DNA from 4 places in the Lelliottia sp. GFLA7 genome. Region 1 is predicted to be linked to each of the others. Evidence: predicted binding sites of a transcription regulator. Region 1 holds the regulator's gene; each other region holds the start of a gene.

The links. The regulator CRP, encoded in region 1, controls carbon source genes, mostly activating them, when cyclic AMP is high. The targets are predictions, from matches to a motif close to ATGTGANNNNNNTCACAT.
Region 2: the regulator CRP is predicted to act here: its motif matches at 2,263-2,280, upstream of AC07RN_RS04975 (enolase C-terminal domain-like protein).
Region 3: the regulator CRP is predicted to act here: its motif matches at 2,272-2,289, upstream of aaeR (HTH-type transcriptional activator AaeR).
Region 4: the regulator CRP is predicted to act here: its motif matches at 1,069-1,086, upstream of rhaS (HTH-type transcriptional activator RhaS).

What each region holds. Positions count from the first base shown of each region.
Region 1 is NZ_JBWLAQ010000008.1:58,022-61,883, reverse strand. It holds gene AC07RN_RS17985 (phosphoribulokinase) at 1-335, shown strand, start outside; gene AC07RN_RS17980 (OsmC family protein) at 381-785, opposite strand; gene crp (cAMP-activated global transcriptional regulator CRP) at 1,095-1,727, shown strand; gene AC07RN_RS17970 (YccS/YhfK family putative transporter) at 1,785-3,862, shown strand, end outside.
Region 2 is NZ_JBWLAQ010000001.1:1,029,024-1,032,885, forward strand. It holds gene AC07RN_RS04955 (GNAT family N-acetyltransferase) at 1-306, shown strand, start outside; gene ykgO (type B 50S ribosomal protein L36) at 303-443, opposite strand; gene AC07RN_RS04965 (type B 50S ribosomal protein L31) at 446-706, opposite strand; gene AC07RN_RS04970 (PTS transporter subunit EIIC) at 801-2,180, opposite strand; gene AC07RN_RS04975 (enolase C-terminal domain-like protein) at 2,459-3,658, shown strand; gene AC07RN_RS04980 (GntR family transcriptional regulator) at 3,646-3,862, opposite strand, start outside.
Region 3 is NZ_JBWLAQ010000005.1:35,087-38,948, forward strand. It holds gene tldD (metalloprotease TldD) at 1-1,290, shown strand, start outside; gene aaeR (HTH-type transcriptional activator AaeR) at 1,328-2,254, opposite strand; gene aaeX (p-hydroxybenzoic acid efflux pump operon protein AaeX) at 2,435-2,638, shown strand; gene aaeA (p-hydroxybenzoic acid efflux pump subunit AaeA) at 2,646-3,578, shown strand; gene aaeB (p-hydroxybenzoic acid efflux pump subunit AaeB) at 3,584-3,862, shown strand, end outside.
Region 4 is NZ_JBWLAQ010000012.1:43,949-47,810, forward strand. It holds gene rhaB (rhamnulokinase) at 1-913, opposite strand, end outside; gene rhaS (HTH-type transcriptional activator RhaS) at 1,215-2,051, shown strand; gene rhaR (HTH-type transcriptional activator RhaR) at 2,124-2,972, shown strand; gene rhaT (L-rhamnose/proton symporter RhaT) at 2,973-3,862, opposite strand, start outside.

The DNA.
Region 1 (3,862 bases):
TCATGGATTCAGTGGTACGCTCAATGGAAGATTATATTAACTTCCTGACGCCGCAGTTTTCGCGCACGCACATCAACTTCCAGCGCGTGCCTACAGTGGACACGTCAAATCCCTTCGCCGCCAAAACGATTCCGTCGCTCGACGAAAGCTTTGTGGTGATTCACTTCCGTAATCTGGAAGATATTGATTATCCGTGGCTGCTGGCAATGCTGCAGGGGTCGTTTATTTCGCACATAAATACGCTGGTCGTGCCGGGCGGGAAAATGGGACTGGCGATGGAGCTGATCATGATGCCGCTGGTGCAACGGCTGATGGAAGGCAAAAAGATCGAATGATCTTATTCCCTCTCCTCATGGGAGAGGGCTAAATCTCGTCAACGCTTACGCTTCAATCACTTCATACGAATGCGTGATTTTCACCGCTTTTTCCAGCATCAACGCGACCGAGCAGTACTTCTCCGCAGAAAGATCCACCGCACGGGAAACCGCGGCATCTTTCAGCGCTTTGCCGGTCACAATGAAGTGCAGATTGATGTGCGTAAACAGACGCGGCGCTTCTTCGCGACGCTCTGATGTCAGCTTCACTTCGCAATCGGTGACGTCATGACGCCCTTTTTGCAGAATCGAGACCACGTCGATGGCACTGCATCCACCCGCCGCGATCAGCACCACTTCCATCGGACTTGGCGCTTTATCGCCGGAGTTGCCATCCATCAAAATCTGGTGTCCTGAAGCGGATTCGCCGAGGAACGTTAAACCTTCAACCCATTTCACACGCGCTTGCATTTTATTCACTCCGACGTTGCATTTTTCCGGACAGATTACCCGTGCGTTACAATTCTCGCAACGGAAGTCGACCTGCGTCATGCTGAAGCGAGACACCAGGAGACACGCGGCAAAAGCTATGCTAAAACACTCTGGATGCTACAGTAATACATTGACGTTACACATGTATGCAGAGGACATCAAACATTACAGGCTGCAAACATTTATGACAGCCTAATTCCCAGGTACGGGGAAGAATTCGATTGCAACCCCAGAGTCAGGATGCGATTTATGACTCTGGTGACAGCTTATAACAGAGGATAACAGCGCATGGTGCTTGGCAAACCGCAAACAGACCCGACTCTCGAATGGTTCTTGTCTCATTGCCATATTCATAAGTACCCATCGAAGAGCACGCTGATTCACCAGGGTGAAAAAGCGGAAACGTTGTATTACATCGTCAAAGGCTCGGTGGCAGTGCTTATTAAAGATGAAGAAGGAAAAGAGATGATCCTTTCTTATCTGAACCAGGGCGATTTCATCGGCGAACTGGGCCTGTTTGAAGAAGGCCAGGAACGTAGCGCCTGGGTACGTGCAAAATCGGCCTGTGAAGTGGCTGAGATCTCCTACAAAAAATTCCGTCAGTTGATTCAGGTTAACCCGGATATTCTGTTGCGCCTGTCTTCGCAGATGGCTCGCCGCCTGCAAATCACCTCCGAGAAAGTGGGTAACCTCGCCTTCCTGGATGTGACCGGCCGCATCGCGCAAACGCTGTTGAACCTGGCGAAACAGCCTGACGCTATGACTCACCCTGACGGCATGCAAATTAAAATTACCCGTCAGGAAATTGGTCAGATCGTCGGTTGCTCCCGTGAAACCGTTGGCCGTATCCTGAAAATGCTGGAAGATCAGAACCTGATCTCCGCCCACGGTAAAACTATCGTGGTTTACGGAACGCGTTAATTCCGGTCGAACGGCGTGCCATCGCAAGGTGTCACGCCGTTTTTGTCTCTGGCATCTATGTGGCGCAGGCTGATCTATCACCCGGAAGTTAACTACGCACTTCGGCAAACGCTGGTGTTATGTCTCCCCGTGGCCGTCGGTTTGATTCTGGGTCACCTGCAACACGGTCTGCTTTTTTCCCTCGTCCCTGCCTGCTGTAACATTGCCGGTCTCGATACGCCGCATAAACGCTTTTTCAAACGCCTGATTATTGGCGGATCGCTGTTTGCCGGATGTAGCCTGGCAGTACAGCTTTTGCTGGCGCGCGATATCCCCTTGCCGCTGATTTTAACCGTGCTGGCACTCACGCTCGGCGTGACGGCGGAAATCAGTTCTCTGCATGCCCGATTGCTCCCCGCTTCGCTAATTGCCTCGATTTTCACCCTCAGCCTCGCCGGGAATATGCCCGTCTGGGAACCGCTGCTGATCTACGCGTTTGGCACGCTATGGTACGGATTATTCAACTGGTTCTGGTTTTGGATGTGGCGCGAGCAGCCTTTGCGCGAATCCTTAAGCCTGCTCTACGTTCAGCTCGCTGATTACTGCGAAGCAAAATACACCCTGCTGACGCAGCATACCGACCCGGAAAAGGCGCTGCCGCCGCTGCTGACGCGTCAGCAAAAAGTGGTCGATTTAATCAGCCAGTGTTATCAACAGTTGCACATGCTGGCGGCCAATAAAAATCATGAATACAAACGGCTGCTGCGCACGTTTCAGGTAGGGCTGGATCTCCAGGAACATATCTCCGTCAGCCTGCATCATCCGCAGGAAGTGCAAAAACTGGTGGAGCGTAGCCATGCCGAAGCGGTGATCCGCTGGAATGCCCAGACGGTCGCGGCGCGTCTGCGCGTGCTGGCTGACGATATTCTTTATCACCGCTATCCCACGCGCTTTACCATGGATAAGCCATTAGGCGCGCTGGAGAAAATCGCCCGTCAGCATCCGGATAACCCGGTCGGGCAGTTCTGCGCATGGCATTTCAGCCGCATCGCACGCGTGCTGCGCACCCAACGTCCGCTCTATTCCCGTGACCTGATGGCGGATAAGCAGAAACGGCTGCCGCTACTGCCAGCGCTGAAAAGCTATCTGTCTTTTAAATCCTCTGCCCTGAGAAATGCGGCGCGCATTAGCGTGATGCTGAGTATCGCCAGCCTGATGGGCGTGGCGCTGCATTTACCCAAGCCCTACTGGATTTTAATGACTGTGCTGTTCGTGACGCAGAACGGCTATGGCGCGACGCGCGTGCGGATCCTGCACCGGGCGGGCGGGACTATTGCCGGCCTGGTGATTGCGGGCGTCACGCTGCACTTCCACGTTCCGGACGGTTATACCCTGGCGGGCATGCTGCTTATCACGCTGGTCAGCTATCTGTTTATCCGTAAAAACTATGGCTGGGCAATGGTCGGCTTTACGGTCACCGCGGTGTATACCCTGCAACTGCTTACCCTGAATGGCGAACAGTTTATTGTCGCCCGACTGGTGGATACGCTGATTGGCTGTCTGATTGCGTTTGGCGGCATGGTCTGGCTGTGGCCGCAGTGGCAAAGCGGGCTGTTGCGCCAGAATGCTCACGATGCGCTCGAGGCCGACCAGCAGGCTATTCGCCTGATCCTCAGCGCCGATCCGCAGCCGTCGCCGCTGGCGTACCAGCGCATGAAGGTCAATCAGGCTCATAACGCGCTGTTTAACTCGCTGAACCAAGCCATGCAAGAGCCGGGCTTTAATTCGCACTATCTGGCCGATATGAAACTCTGGGTCACCCACAGCCAGTTCATCGTTGAACATATCAACGCGATGACCACGCTGGCGCGCGAGCATACGATGCTGACGCCGGATCTGGCGCAGCGCTATTTGCAGTCGTGTGAAATTGCGTTGCAGCGGTGTCAGCAGCGCCTGGAATATGACGCGCCGGGGGAATCGGGGGATATTAATATTCTTGAAGGGCCCGAAACGCTCACCTACGGTCCGATGAGCACGCTGGAACAGCACTTACAGCGTATACTCGGGCATCTGAGCACCATGCACACCATTTCGTCGGTGGCATGGCGACAACGCCCACATCACGGTATTTGGTTAACGCGCCTGTTGCGGCGTGA
Region 2 (3,862 bases), on a different contig from region 1:
GCGCAGTATTTACTGATGCGTCATGTGTTTACTACGCTGGGATATCGTCGCTACGAATGGAAATGCAACAGTCTGAATGAGCCTTCACGCCGCGCGGCGCAACGTCTCGGGTTCCAGTATGAAGGGCGTTTTCGCCAGGCGCTGGTTATCAAAGGACACAACCGCGACACCGACTGGTTTTCGATTATCGATAGCGAATGGCCAGGCCTGGAAAGCGCATTTCAGAACTGGCTTGCCGCCGACAATTTCACTGCCGACGGCAAGCAGATAAGGTCCCTGGAAAATTGGCGCGAATCACGTCGTTAACGTCTTTTCTTTCTTCCCTGCACCGCTTTAAAGCGCGGGTTAGATTTGCAAATCACGTACAGGCGTCCTTTGCGTTTTACGATCTGGCAGTCCGGATGACGCTGTTTGGCGCTGCGTAGCGAGTTAAGTACCTGCATGGTTAGCCTCGCTTCGCATTGATAAAGCCACTAAAGCGCTGGCGGAAACGAGCAGCGCTGCCCTCTGTCGAGAAGGTTTTCTGCTTCCCGGTGTAGTATGGGTGCGATTTTGACGAGACATCGAGAGTAATGTACGGATACGTCTGGCCGTCGAGTTCAATTTCGCGATCGGTTTTAATCGTCGATCCCACTTTAAAAAATTCATCAACGCTGGTGTCGTGAAAAACGACGGTGCGGTAGTACGGATGGATATCAGGTTTCATCTTATGCTCGATATGTTTTGTTATAACATAACAAAAGTCTATCCGAGTCACAGGATAAAAACAACCCCCGCCCGAGTGGGCGAGGGAAACCACACTATGCGTCTTGCGAAGCCTGCTCTTTGCCCACCAGCAAAGTGGTCAGGAAAAACGACAGCACCAACGCCATCATTACGCCCGCGAGCGCAAAGATAAAATACGGGCCAATATAAGCAGGCAAACTGAAGATGCTCGACAGAATATAGCCGTAGAGCCGCACGCCGAAGAACGCGATAAAGGCTGAGGCCAGTGAACTGGCGACGGTAGCCGCAATAAACGCTTTTTTGTAGCGCGTCAGAACACCAAACAGCGCCGGTTCGGTAATGCCCAGCAGTGCGGAAATCGCGGCGGAAAGGGTAACGGTTCTCTCCTGGCGATCTCGGCTTAAACGCCAGATGGCAAACGTCGAACCGGCAATCGCCATATTGGCCATAAACATCATCGGCATCAGCATGTCGTATCCGCGATCGCTAAAGTTTTGCAGCGCGATCGGCGTCATCGCATGGTGCATGCCGGTCAGGATCGCCACCGGGCGAATCGCGCCCACAATCAGCCCGGCAAAACTTGCTGACACGCTAAACAGCCCTTCGATAAACAACGCCAGCCCTTTACCCAACCAAATGCCAATCGGGCCGATCACCACCAGCGCGGCCAGAGCGCCGATAAACAGCGTTAGCGTGGGGGTGAACACGGTTTTCAGCACGTCCGGCATGATGCTATCGACCCAGCGGTGTATATAGCTCAAGGCCAGAATCGAGAAAATTACCGGGATCACGCTGGAAGAGTAGTTGAACACCGAAACGGGTATCGCATTGAGCAACCAGAGCGCACTGACCGCCCCTTCCTGATGCGTTGCCAGCGCTTTGGCCGCGTCAATCAGCGACGGATACATCAGGCACGCCGCGACGGCCGCCGCCAGATACTCATTGGTTTTGAAGATTTTCGCCGCCGATACCGCGAGGAAAAACGGCAGGAAATAAAACACGCCGCTGGCAATCAGATCGATAACCATCACGGTATCGCTTTTGGCGGAAACCACTTTCAGTGCGATCAAACCTGCCAGCAGACCTTTGATCATCCCTGCGCCAGCGATGGCCGGAACGATCGGACCAAACACGCCCGACACGGTATCCATAAACAGCGATATCAGGCTCTTACGCCCCTTGGTCGCTGCGGGTGCCGCCGTATCGTTATTGCCCAATACGGTGAGCATCTGTTCATACCAGCTGTTCACTTTCGGGCCAATAATGACCTGAAACTGATCGCTTTGCAGCTGCGCGCCCAGCACACCGGGCAGTTTTTTTATCTCGTTTTGATCGACTTTATTATCGTCAATGAGATCAAAGCGCAGCCGCGTCATACAGTGCCAGACTTTATTAATATTCCCCTGGCCGCCGACCAGACGAATAATATTATTGATCGCTTCGTGCGTCCCCATAAAGACTCCTGCCCGATGTTGTTGTCGTTTTAATGTCGCCATGAAGAATAATTAAAGCATGACAACAAAACAAACCAATAAAATTAGACTTTGCTCACAATTACCCAGCAGAAAGCCACAAAATCGTAAAAGAGGACAAATTGGTACGGTTTTAAATTACATTTACGACAAATAACTGACCAAAATAAATAGTCAAAAAAACGGTTTACCCACTCACGATTTTAGGGCGATGATATTCGCCATAACGTATTCCCACAGTGCAGCAAAGGAGTTATTTCGTGACGCCTGTGATCATTAAAAATATTGAGTGTTTTATTACCCGCCCGGACCGACATAATCTGGTCACCGTCCGTGTGACCACCGAGCAGGGTATCACGGGACATGGCTGTGCCACCTTTCAGCAGCGCCCCCTGGCAGTCAAAACGCTGGTTGATGAATATCTGCAGCCGCTGCTGATTGGGCGCGATGCAAACAATATTGAAGACCTGTGGCAGATGATGAACGTCAACGCCTACTGGCGTAACGGCCCGTTGATGAACAATGCCATTTCAGGCGTCGACATGGCCCTGTGGGACATCAAGGGCCAGCTGGCCGGTATGCCGCTCTATCAGCTATTTGGCGGTAAATCCCGTGACGCGATCCCAGCCTACAGCCACGCCAGCGGAGAAACTCTGCAAGCGTTATTTGCCTCCGTTGATGCGCTCATTGCGCAGGGCTATCGTCATATCCGCTGCCAGCTCGGCTTTTATGGCGGTACGCCATCCGCACTCCACGCCCCGGATAACCCCACGCCGGGCGCATGGTTCGATCAGCAAGAGTACATGAGCAATACCGTCGAAATGTTCCGCGCCCTGCGCGAAAAATATGGCTGGAAGCTGCATATTTTGCATGATGTCCACGAGCGATTGTTCCCGCAGCAGGCCGTGCACCTGGCAAAGCAGCTCGAGCCGTTCCAGCCCTACTTTATTGAAGATATTTTGCCGCCACAGCAAAGCGCATGGCTGGAACAGGTGCGTCAGCAAAGCTGCGTTCCGCTGGCGCTGGGAGAGTTATTTAATAACCCTGCTGAATGGCACGATCTGATTGTGAATCGTCGTATCGACTTTATACGCTGCCACGTCTCGCAAATCGGCGGGATCACACCGGCGCTGAAGCTGGCGCATCTGTGTCAGGCCTTTGGCGTGCGCCTCGCCTGGCATGGCCCAGGCGATATGACGCCGATCGGCGTCGCGGTGAATACGCACCTGAATATTCATCTGCACAATGCGGCAATTCAGGAATTTATTCCTCGTTCTGCCACGACAAACGACGTGTTCCCCGGCGCGCCAGAGGTGAAAGAGGGATTTGTCTATCCTCCCGTACAGCCCGGTATCGGCGTGGGTTTCAACGAAGCGTTGGCGCTGGCGCACCCGGTTCTCTATCGACCGCACGAATGGACGCAAAGTCGCCTGCCTGACGGCACTATTCATACCCCCTGATTTTGACGCCAGGCCAGATTGTCGCGGTTGTACGGAATGACGTAGGTGCATGTGTAGTTGATATCAATAATATCGCTCACCTCAAACACGCGCCCGCCATCCAGAATACCGCGGTTATTGATGTGCATTGCCGGGCTGCCTTTCTTGCAGCCCAGAATAACCGCCTGTTCACGGCCTACGCTCACCGCGCGATAGGTGGTCAGC
Region 3 (3,862 bases), on a different contig from region 1:
AGCATCATTAAAGATGGCTCTTATAATATCGACCAGGGCGTTGGCGTTCGCGCCGTGAGCGGTGAAAAAACCGGTTTTGCCTATGCCGATCAGATTAGCCTGACGGCACTGCAACAGAGCGCCCAGGCGGCACGTACTATTGTCCGTGAAACCGGTGATGGTCGCGTCAAAACGCTGGGTGAAGTGCAGCATACCGCGCTGTACACCAGCATCGATCCGCTGCAAAGCATGAGCCGTGAAGAGAAGCTGGATATTCTGCGTCGTGTGGACAAAGTGGCGCGCGCGGCGGACAAACGTGTGCAGGAAGTCTCGGCCAGTTTAACCGGTGTGTACGAACTGATTCTTGTTGCGGCAACCGATGGCACGCTGGCGGCAGATGTGCGCCCGCTGGTTCGTCTGTCGGTTAGCGTGCAGGTAGAAGATGACGGCAAACGTGAGCGCGGCTCTAGCGGCGGCGGCGGACGTTTTGGCTACGAGTGGTTCCTGGCCGACGAAGACGGCGAAGTGCGTGCGGATGCATGGGCAAAAGAAGCCGTTCGTATGGCGATGGTTAACCTGAACGCGGTCGCGGCACCTGCGGGCACGCTGCCAGTGGTATTGGGCGCGGGCTGGCCTGGCGTTCTGCTGCACGAAGCGGTCGGTCACGGTCTTGAAGGCGACTTTAACCGTCGTGGCACGTCCGTGTTTAGCGGTCAGATGGGGGAGCTGGTGGCCTCTGAGCTGTGCACCATTATTGATGACGGCACTATGGCCGATCGTCGCGGCTCCATCTCTATTGATGATGAAGGGACGCCAGGGCAGTACAACGTGCTGATCGAAAATGGCGTGCTGAAAGGTTACATGCAGGACAAACTGAACGCGCGTCTGATGGGCGTTGCGCCAACGGGGAACGGCCGTCGTGAATCTTACGCGCATCTGCCGATGCCGCGCATGACCAACACCTATATGCTGGCGGGTAAATCAACGCCGCAGGAGATTATCGAATCCGTTGATTACGGTATCTTCGCGCCAAACTTTGGTGGCGGACAGGTGGATATCACCTCCGGGAAATTTGTCTTCTCCACGTCCGAAGCGTATTTGATTGAGAAAGGCAAAGTCACCAAAGCGGTGAAAGGTGCCACGCTGATTGGTTCTGGAATCGAAGCGATGCAGCAGATTTCAATGGTCGGTAACGATCTCAAACTGGATAAAGGTGTTGGCGTCTGCGGTAAAGAAGGCCAAAGCCTGCCGGTTGGCGTGGGCCAGCCGACTCTGAAAGTCGACAGTTTGACGGTCGGCGGCACAGCCTGATTGTTGATTGAACATGCCCTCTACGGAGGGCATTTTATTACTCTTTTCTTCGCCCTCGCATTCCCTGATACAACTCCGCCACTTCCACAAAATAATCCGTCAGATAGTTAATGCACACCTGAACCTTCAGCGGCAGCTTGTCCTTTTCGGTGTACAGCGCGTAGACCGGGCGCGGGTCCGACTGATAACGCGGGAACAGGATCTCCAGTTCACCGCTGTTGATCTCATTGATCACCCACATCAGCGGTACGTATGCGATCCCCGCACCGGCCACCAGCCAGCGAGAAATAGTCATCGGATCGTTGGTCACAAACCGTCCCTGCGGCAGCAGTTTGGTTGACAGGCCTTCTGGTGCGATCAGCTCAAACTCGCTGTCCGGCCGCACGCTGTATTCCAGCCATGAATGATTGCTCAGATCCGCAGGTTTTTCTGGGACACCAAATTGCACCAGATAATTTTTTGAGGCACAGACGACCATAGGCATACTGCCCAGTCGACGGGAGAAAAGGCTCGAATCCTGGAGCGCCCCGACGCGGATCACGACGTCCAGCCCGTCAGCAATCAGGTCCGGTGCCGGGATCCCGGTGACTAAATTCACCGTCAGCCCTGGGTACTCTTTCAGCATTTCCGCGGTCATACCGGCGAGGACATTTTGTGCCATAGTTGAAGAACACCCGATGCGCAGCGTGCCGATAGGGGTGTTGTTAAAGGCATAAAGTTGTTCATGCACATCCTGAACTTCATGCAGCATGCGCCGACAGCCTTGATAATAAATTTTACCGGCCTCCGTCAGCCCAATACTCCGGGTGCTGCGATTTAGCAGCTTGACCTGAAGTTCATCTTCCAGTTTTGACACCGTCTGGCTGATGGATGACACACTCATCTGCAACTGCTTTGCAGCAGCGGTAAAAGAGCCAAATTCGACGACTTTGGCAAAGACGGACATGCGCTTTAAACGTTCCATTGTTCACTCTGGCTTAAAAGTGATTTAGATCACATATTATAGATAACAGCATAACAGTTACGTTAAAATATTATTAATGAGTTAACGGCTTCGCCATTCCCGCCCGGCTTTTCTTGCCTACTGCGATGGCGTGAGCGTAAAAAAATTCAGTCGCCTGCTCGCACTATAATCAAGGTCAACATGAGTCTGTTTCCCGTTTTCGTGGTGTTTGGTCTGTCCTTCCCACCGATTTTTTTCGAACTGATTTTATCACTGGCGATTTTCTGGCTGGTGCGTAAGCTGCTGGCCCCGACCGGTATCTACGATTTTGTCTGGCACCCTGCATTGTTTAATACCGCGCTGTATTGCTGCCTTTTCTACTTAATATCGCGCATGTTTGTCTGAGGTAGATGTGAAAACACTAACAAGAAATATCTCCCGTACTGCCATTACTGTGGCGCTGGTTATTCTGGCGTTTATCGCCATCTCGCGCGCATGGGTATTTTATACCGAATCACCCTGGACTCGTGATGCACGCTTTAGCGCGGATATCGTGGCGATTGCGCCTGATGTGGCGGGCCTCATTACAGCGGTCAACGTGCGTGATAATCAGCTGGTCAAAAAAGATCAGGTTCTCTTCACGATTGACCAACCGCGTTATCAGAAAGCATTAGAAGAGTCAGAAGCTGACGTGGCCTATTATCAGGCGCTCGCTACGGAAAAGCGTCGTGAGGCGGGGCGTCGCAACAAGTTAGGCATTCAGGCGATGTCTCGCGAAGAGATTGATCAGTCGAACAACCTGCTGCAAACCGTTCTTCATCAGCTGGCAAAAGCAGAAGCCACTCGCGATCTGGCGAAGCTGGATCTGGAACGCACCGTCATCCGCGCGCCCTCGGATGGCTGGGTGACAAACCTCAACGTCTACACGGGCGAGTTTATTACGCGCGGCTCAACGGCAGTGGCGCTGGTCAAACAACACTCCTTCTACGTTCTGGCTTATATGGAAGAGACCAAGCTTGAGGGCGTCCGCCCAGGGTATCGCGCTGAAATCACGCCGCTTGGCAGCAATCGAGTGCTGAAAGGCACGGTGGACAGCATTGCCGCGGGCGTCACCAACTCCAGCGCCACTCGCGACAGCAAAGGCATGGCGACGGTGGATTCCAACCTTGAATGGGTGCGCCTGGCGCAGCGTGTGCCGGTGCGTATTCGCCTGGATGACGAGCAGGGAAATCTGTGGCCCGCCGGGACTACGGCGACGGTAGTCATTACCGGCGAGAAAGATCGCAATGCCAGCAACGACTCTCTGTTCCGTAAAATCGCGCATCGCCTGCGTGAGTTTGGGTAATCACGATGGGTATTTTTACCATCGCCAGCCAGCACCTTCGCTTCGCCGTTAAGCTGGCATTCGCCATCGTCCTGGCACTGTTTGTGGGCTTCCACTTTCAGTTGGAGACACCGCGCTGGGCCGTGCTGACAGCGGCGCTTGTTGCGGCCGGTCCGGCGTTTGCCGCCGGGGGGGAACCCTATTCCGGGGCCATCCGCTATCGCGGCATGCTACGTATCGTCGGGACTTTTATTGGCTGTGCGGCCGCGCTGGTTATCATTATTACGATGATTCGTTCGCCGCTG
Region 4 (3,862 bases), on a different contig from region 1:
GCTGGAGCAGCCACAGCCCCATGATATTTTTCAGCACCCGATAGCGGCCTTCCGCGCCACCTTCGTTGGTGATGTTGGCAGCCAGCGCCGCATCGCTGGTGTACGGCGTTTTGCTCTCAAAACCCATCAGCGACCAGGTGCCGGACGAGAGATACGCCGCGTCTTTACTGGCGAGCGGAGAGGCTATCACGGCGCTGGCGGTGTCGTGGCTTGCTACCGCGACAACGGGGATTTGATTGCCCAGCGGGCAAATCCAGTGACCGATCACATTGCCGGGATGCGTCGGCGTGCCAAACCAGGCGGCGGAGACGCCGGTCCAGTTGAGCAGGCTTTCATCCCAGTTATCCGAGTTGATGTTGACCAACTGCGTGGTGGTGGCGTTGGTGTATTCCCAGTTCATATTGCCGGTCAGGCGATAGCTGAAGTAGTCCGGGATCAGCAGCGCATGAGCGACGTTTTTAATCAACTCTGGCTGCTGTTCCGCCAGCGCACGCAGCTGATACAGCGTGTTGAACGGTAAAAACTGAATGCCGCTGCGCCCGTAGATATCCGCTTTGCCGAGCTGTTCAATGGCGCGGGCCATCACGCCGTCGGTGCGGCTGTCTCGATATGACACCGGCAAACCGATGCGCGCGCCGTCGCGGTCCAGCAGGACGTAATCCACGCCCCAGGTATCAATCCCGATACTGTCAATCAGAATGCCTTCTTCGCAGACCTTGTTCAGTCCAGTGCGGATTTCAGCTTCCAGGCTGTCAATATCCCAGGTGTCCACGCCGACCTGTTTTTGCAGGCAGTTAACAAAACGGTGGATCTCGCGAAGAGTCAGCGTGCGCTGTTCAGGGGTATAGCAGGCCAGCATTACGCGACCGCTGGAGGCGCCTAAATCGACAGCGACACAATGGCGAAGAGTCATGTTCCGGTCCTTCTTTAAGTCATTACCGGAGAGTGTAAGAAAGGAAAGAAAAACAGACCTTCTCGCCACTGACAGCCAAAATCCGCGGCTGGCAAGGAATCAAAGATGAACGTGAGGGAGTTCACAGTTTCCAGTTATGGCGCGGATGTCAGGCCATGTGACGGTTGCCGCATTTCCCGATCTTTCCCGCTGTTTCTTAAAAATCCGACAGGCTTTGCACGCTTTACTGTCGAAAATTGAAGGTGAGAATCGCGGCCCTTAATTACTATTTTGAGAACATTTCTCATTGGTGGTGGCCGTTATGACCGTTCTGCACAGCGTGGATTTTTTCCCTTCCGGACATTCGCCCGTTGCGATTGAGCCGCGCCTGCCACAGGCGGCCTTTCCGGAACATCACCATGATTTTCATGAAATTGTGATTGTTGAGCATGGTACGGGCATTCACGTTTTTAACGGCCAGCCGTACACCATCAGCGGTGGAACGGTCTGTTTTGTTCGCGACCACGACCGGCACATGTATGAACATACCGACAACCTGTGCCTGACGAATGTGCTCTATCGTTCTCCGGATGCGTTCCAGTTTTTATCGGGGCTAAACCAGCTACTGCCGCAGGAAAAAGACGGGCACTATCCGTCGCACTGGCGAGTGAATCAATCCACGCTGCAGCAGGTACGCCAGCTCGTCACCCAGATGGAGCAGGCCGAGGAAAATACCGAATCACATGCGCTCGCCAGCCGTGAACTGACGTTCATGCAACTGCTGGTGCTCCTGCGCCGTAGCAGTCTGGTGGAAGGTCTCGAGAATAACGACGCGCGGCTCAATCAACTGATGGCCTGGCTGGAAGATCACTTTGCCGAAGAGGTGAGTTGGGAGACGGTGGCGGACGTGTTTTCGCTTTCCCTGCGCACTCTGCATCGCCAGCTCAAACAGCACACCGGATTGACGCCGCAGCGCTATCTGAACCGTCTGCGCTTGATCAAAGCCCGCCATCTTTTGCGTCATACGGATGAGAGCGTGACGGACATCGCTTATCGCTGCGGTTTTGGCGACAGTAACCACTTTTCGACGCTTTTTCGCCGGGAGTTTAGCTGGTCACCGCGCGCGATCCGTCAGGGCCGTGATGCGTCACTTCAGTAACGCGAGGCCAATCACCGTTTTTTTATCGCGAACCCGCTAATAATGTTCGGTTATTAGCCGCTGGGGTGTGTCGTGGGCGTTCCGTTAATCCTTCGCAAAACTGATTTTTTTGCCAACGCCGGACAGGCTGTCGCGGTGGCGGACCGCTATCCGCAAAATGTCTTTGCTGAGCATACGCACGAGTTTTGCGAGTTAGTTCTGGTATGGCGCGGCAACGGCCTTCACGTCCTCAACGATCGCCCTTACCGCATTACGCGCGGTGACCTGTTTTATATCCGCGCGGAAGACAAACACTCCTACGCCTCGGTTAACGATCTGGTTTTGCAAAACGTCATTTATTGCCCCGACAGGCTCAAGCTGAACGTTGACTGGGCCAGCAACATTCCTGGCTTTAACGATGCACGCGGCGCGCCGCACTGGCGTTTAAGCAGCAACGGTATGGCGCAGGTCAGGCCCGTTATCACGCAGCTTGAGCAGGAGAGTTTGAAGGCGGATCAGAGTGCGAACGAGATGGCTGAACTGCTGTTCGCCCAACTGGTGATGACGCTCAAACGCTTTCGTTATGCGACCGATAACCCTTCGGCGAACGAGCAAGAGGCGCTGCTGGATAAACTGATTACTGCGCTGGCTGGCAGCCTGAACCGCAGCTTTGTGCTGGAGAAGTTTTGCGAGCAAGAGCAGTGCAGCGAACGCGCCTTGCGCCAGCAGTTCCGCACCCAGACGGGCATGACCGTGAACCACTATTTGCGCCAGTTACGCATTTGCCACGCGCAATATCTGCTGCAACATACGGAGCTGATGGTGAGTGAAGTGGCGATGCGCTGCGGCTTTGAGGACAGTAACTATTTTTCGGTGGTGTTTAACCGGGAGGTAGGGATGACGCCGGTTCAGTGGCGTCATCGCAGTCGAAAAGCAGCGTAGTTAACTCGCCATGCCCAGGCCGACAATGTTGGCGGCAATAATAATCACCACGCAACCCAGACTCAGCACGCCCACCGGACGACGCCCGGCGTTGTTCCACTCTTTTAGCACCAGGCCCACCATCCCGCCGCACAACACGTAGAAGCTCATGTGTAGCATCCAACTCATATAGTCATATTGCGGTGGAATGCTGGCGTGGCCCCAGGCGTAGAAGAAGAACTGCAAATACCACATCAGGCCGCCGAGCGCCGAAAGCAGCACGTTGGTGACGATCAGGGGTTTTGCCAGCGAGAAGTCGGCTTTTACCGACAGATTCTTCACTTTTGCCAGACGAATAAAACAGAAGCCCAGATTGACCAGCGCACCGCCGCCCATGATGACCACATAGCTTGGCAACGCGACGTACAGCGGATCAACGCCGAGCGCGGCAGCGGCTTCGTGCATTGGTTTGGCCGCGTTCATCGCAAACGACATGCCCGCCGAGAAAATGCCGCACATCACCGCCAGCACCAGCCCTTTCCTCAGATTGAAATCCTCGGCGGTGATGCCCATTTTGCGCTCTTTCAACTGACCCGCGCGGGTGACAATCCCCACGCCAATCACCGCCACCAGCACGCCGAGCAGCGTCATTCGACCGCCATGGGTGTTGATCAACACGTCGAAATTACCGTTCAGGATTGGCGTCATCAGCGTGCCGACAATCAGGGTGATCCCGATGGCAATCCCGATCCCCATCGACATGCCCAGATAGCGCATGGTCAGGCCGTAGTTGATATTGCCGATGCCCCACATTGCGCCAAACAGAAAAACGGGCAGCAGCGTCGAGGCGTTAAAGGAGGTGAAGTAGGCCCAGAAATCAGGCAGAAGTATGGCGCTGATGGTCCAGGGCA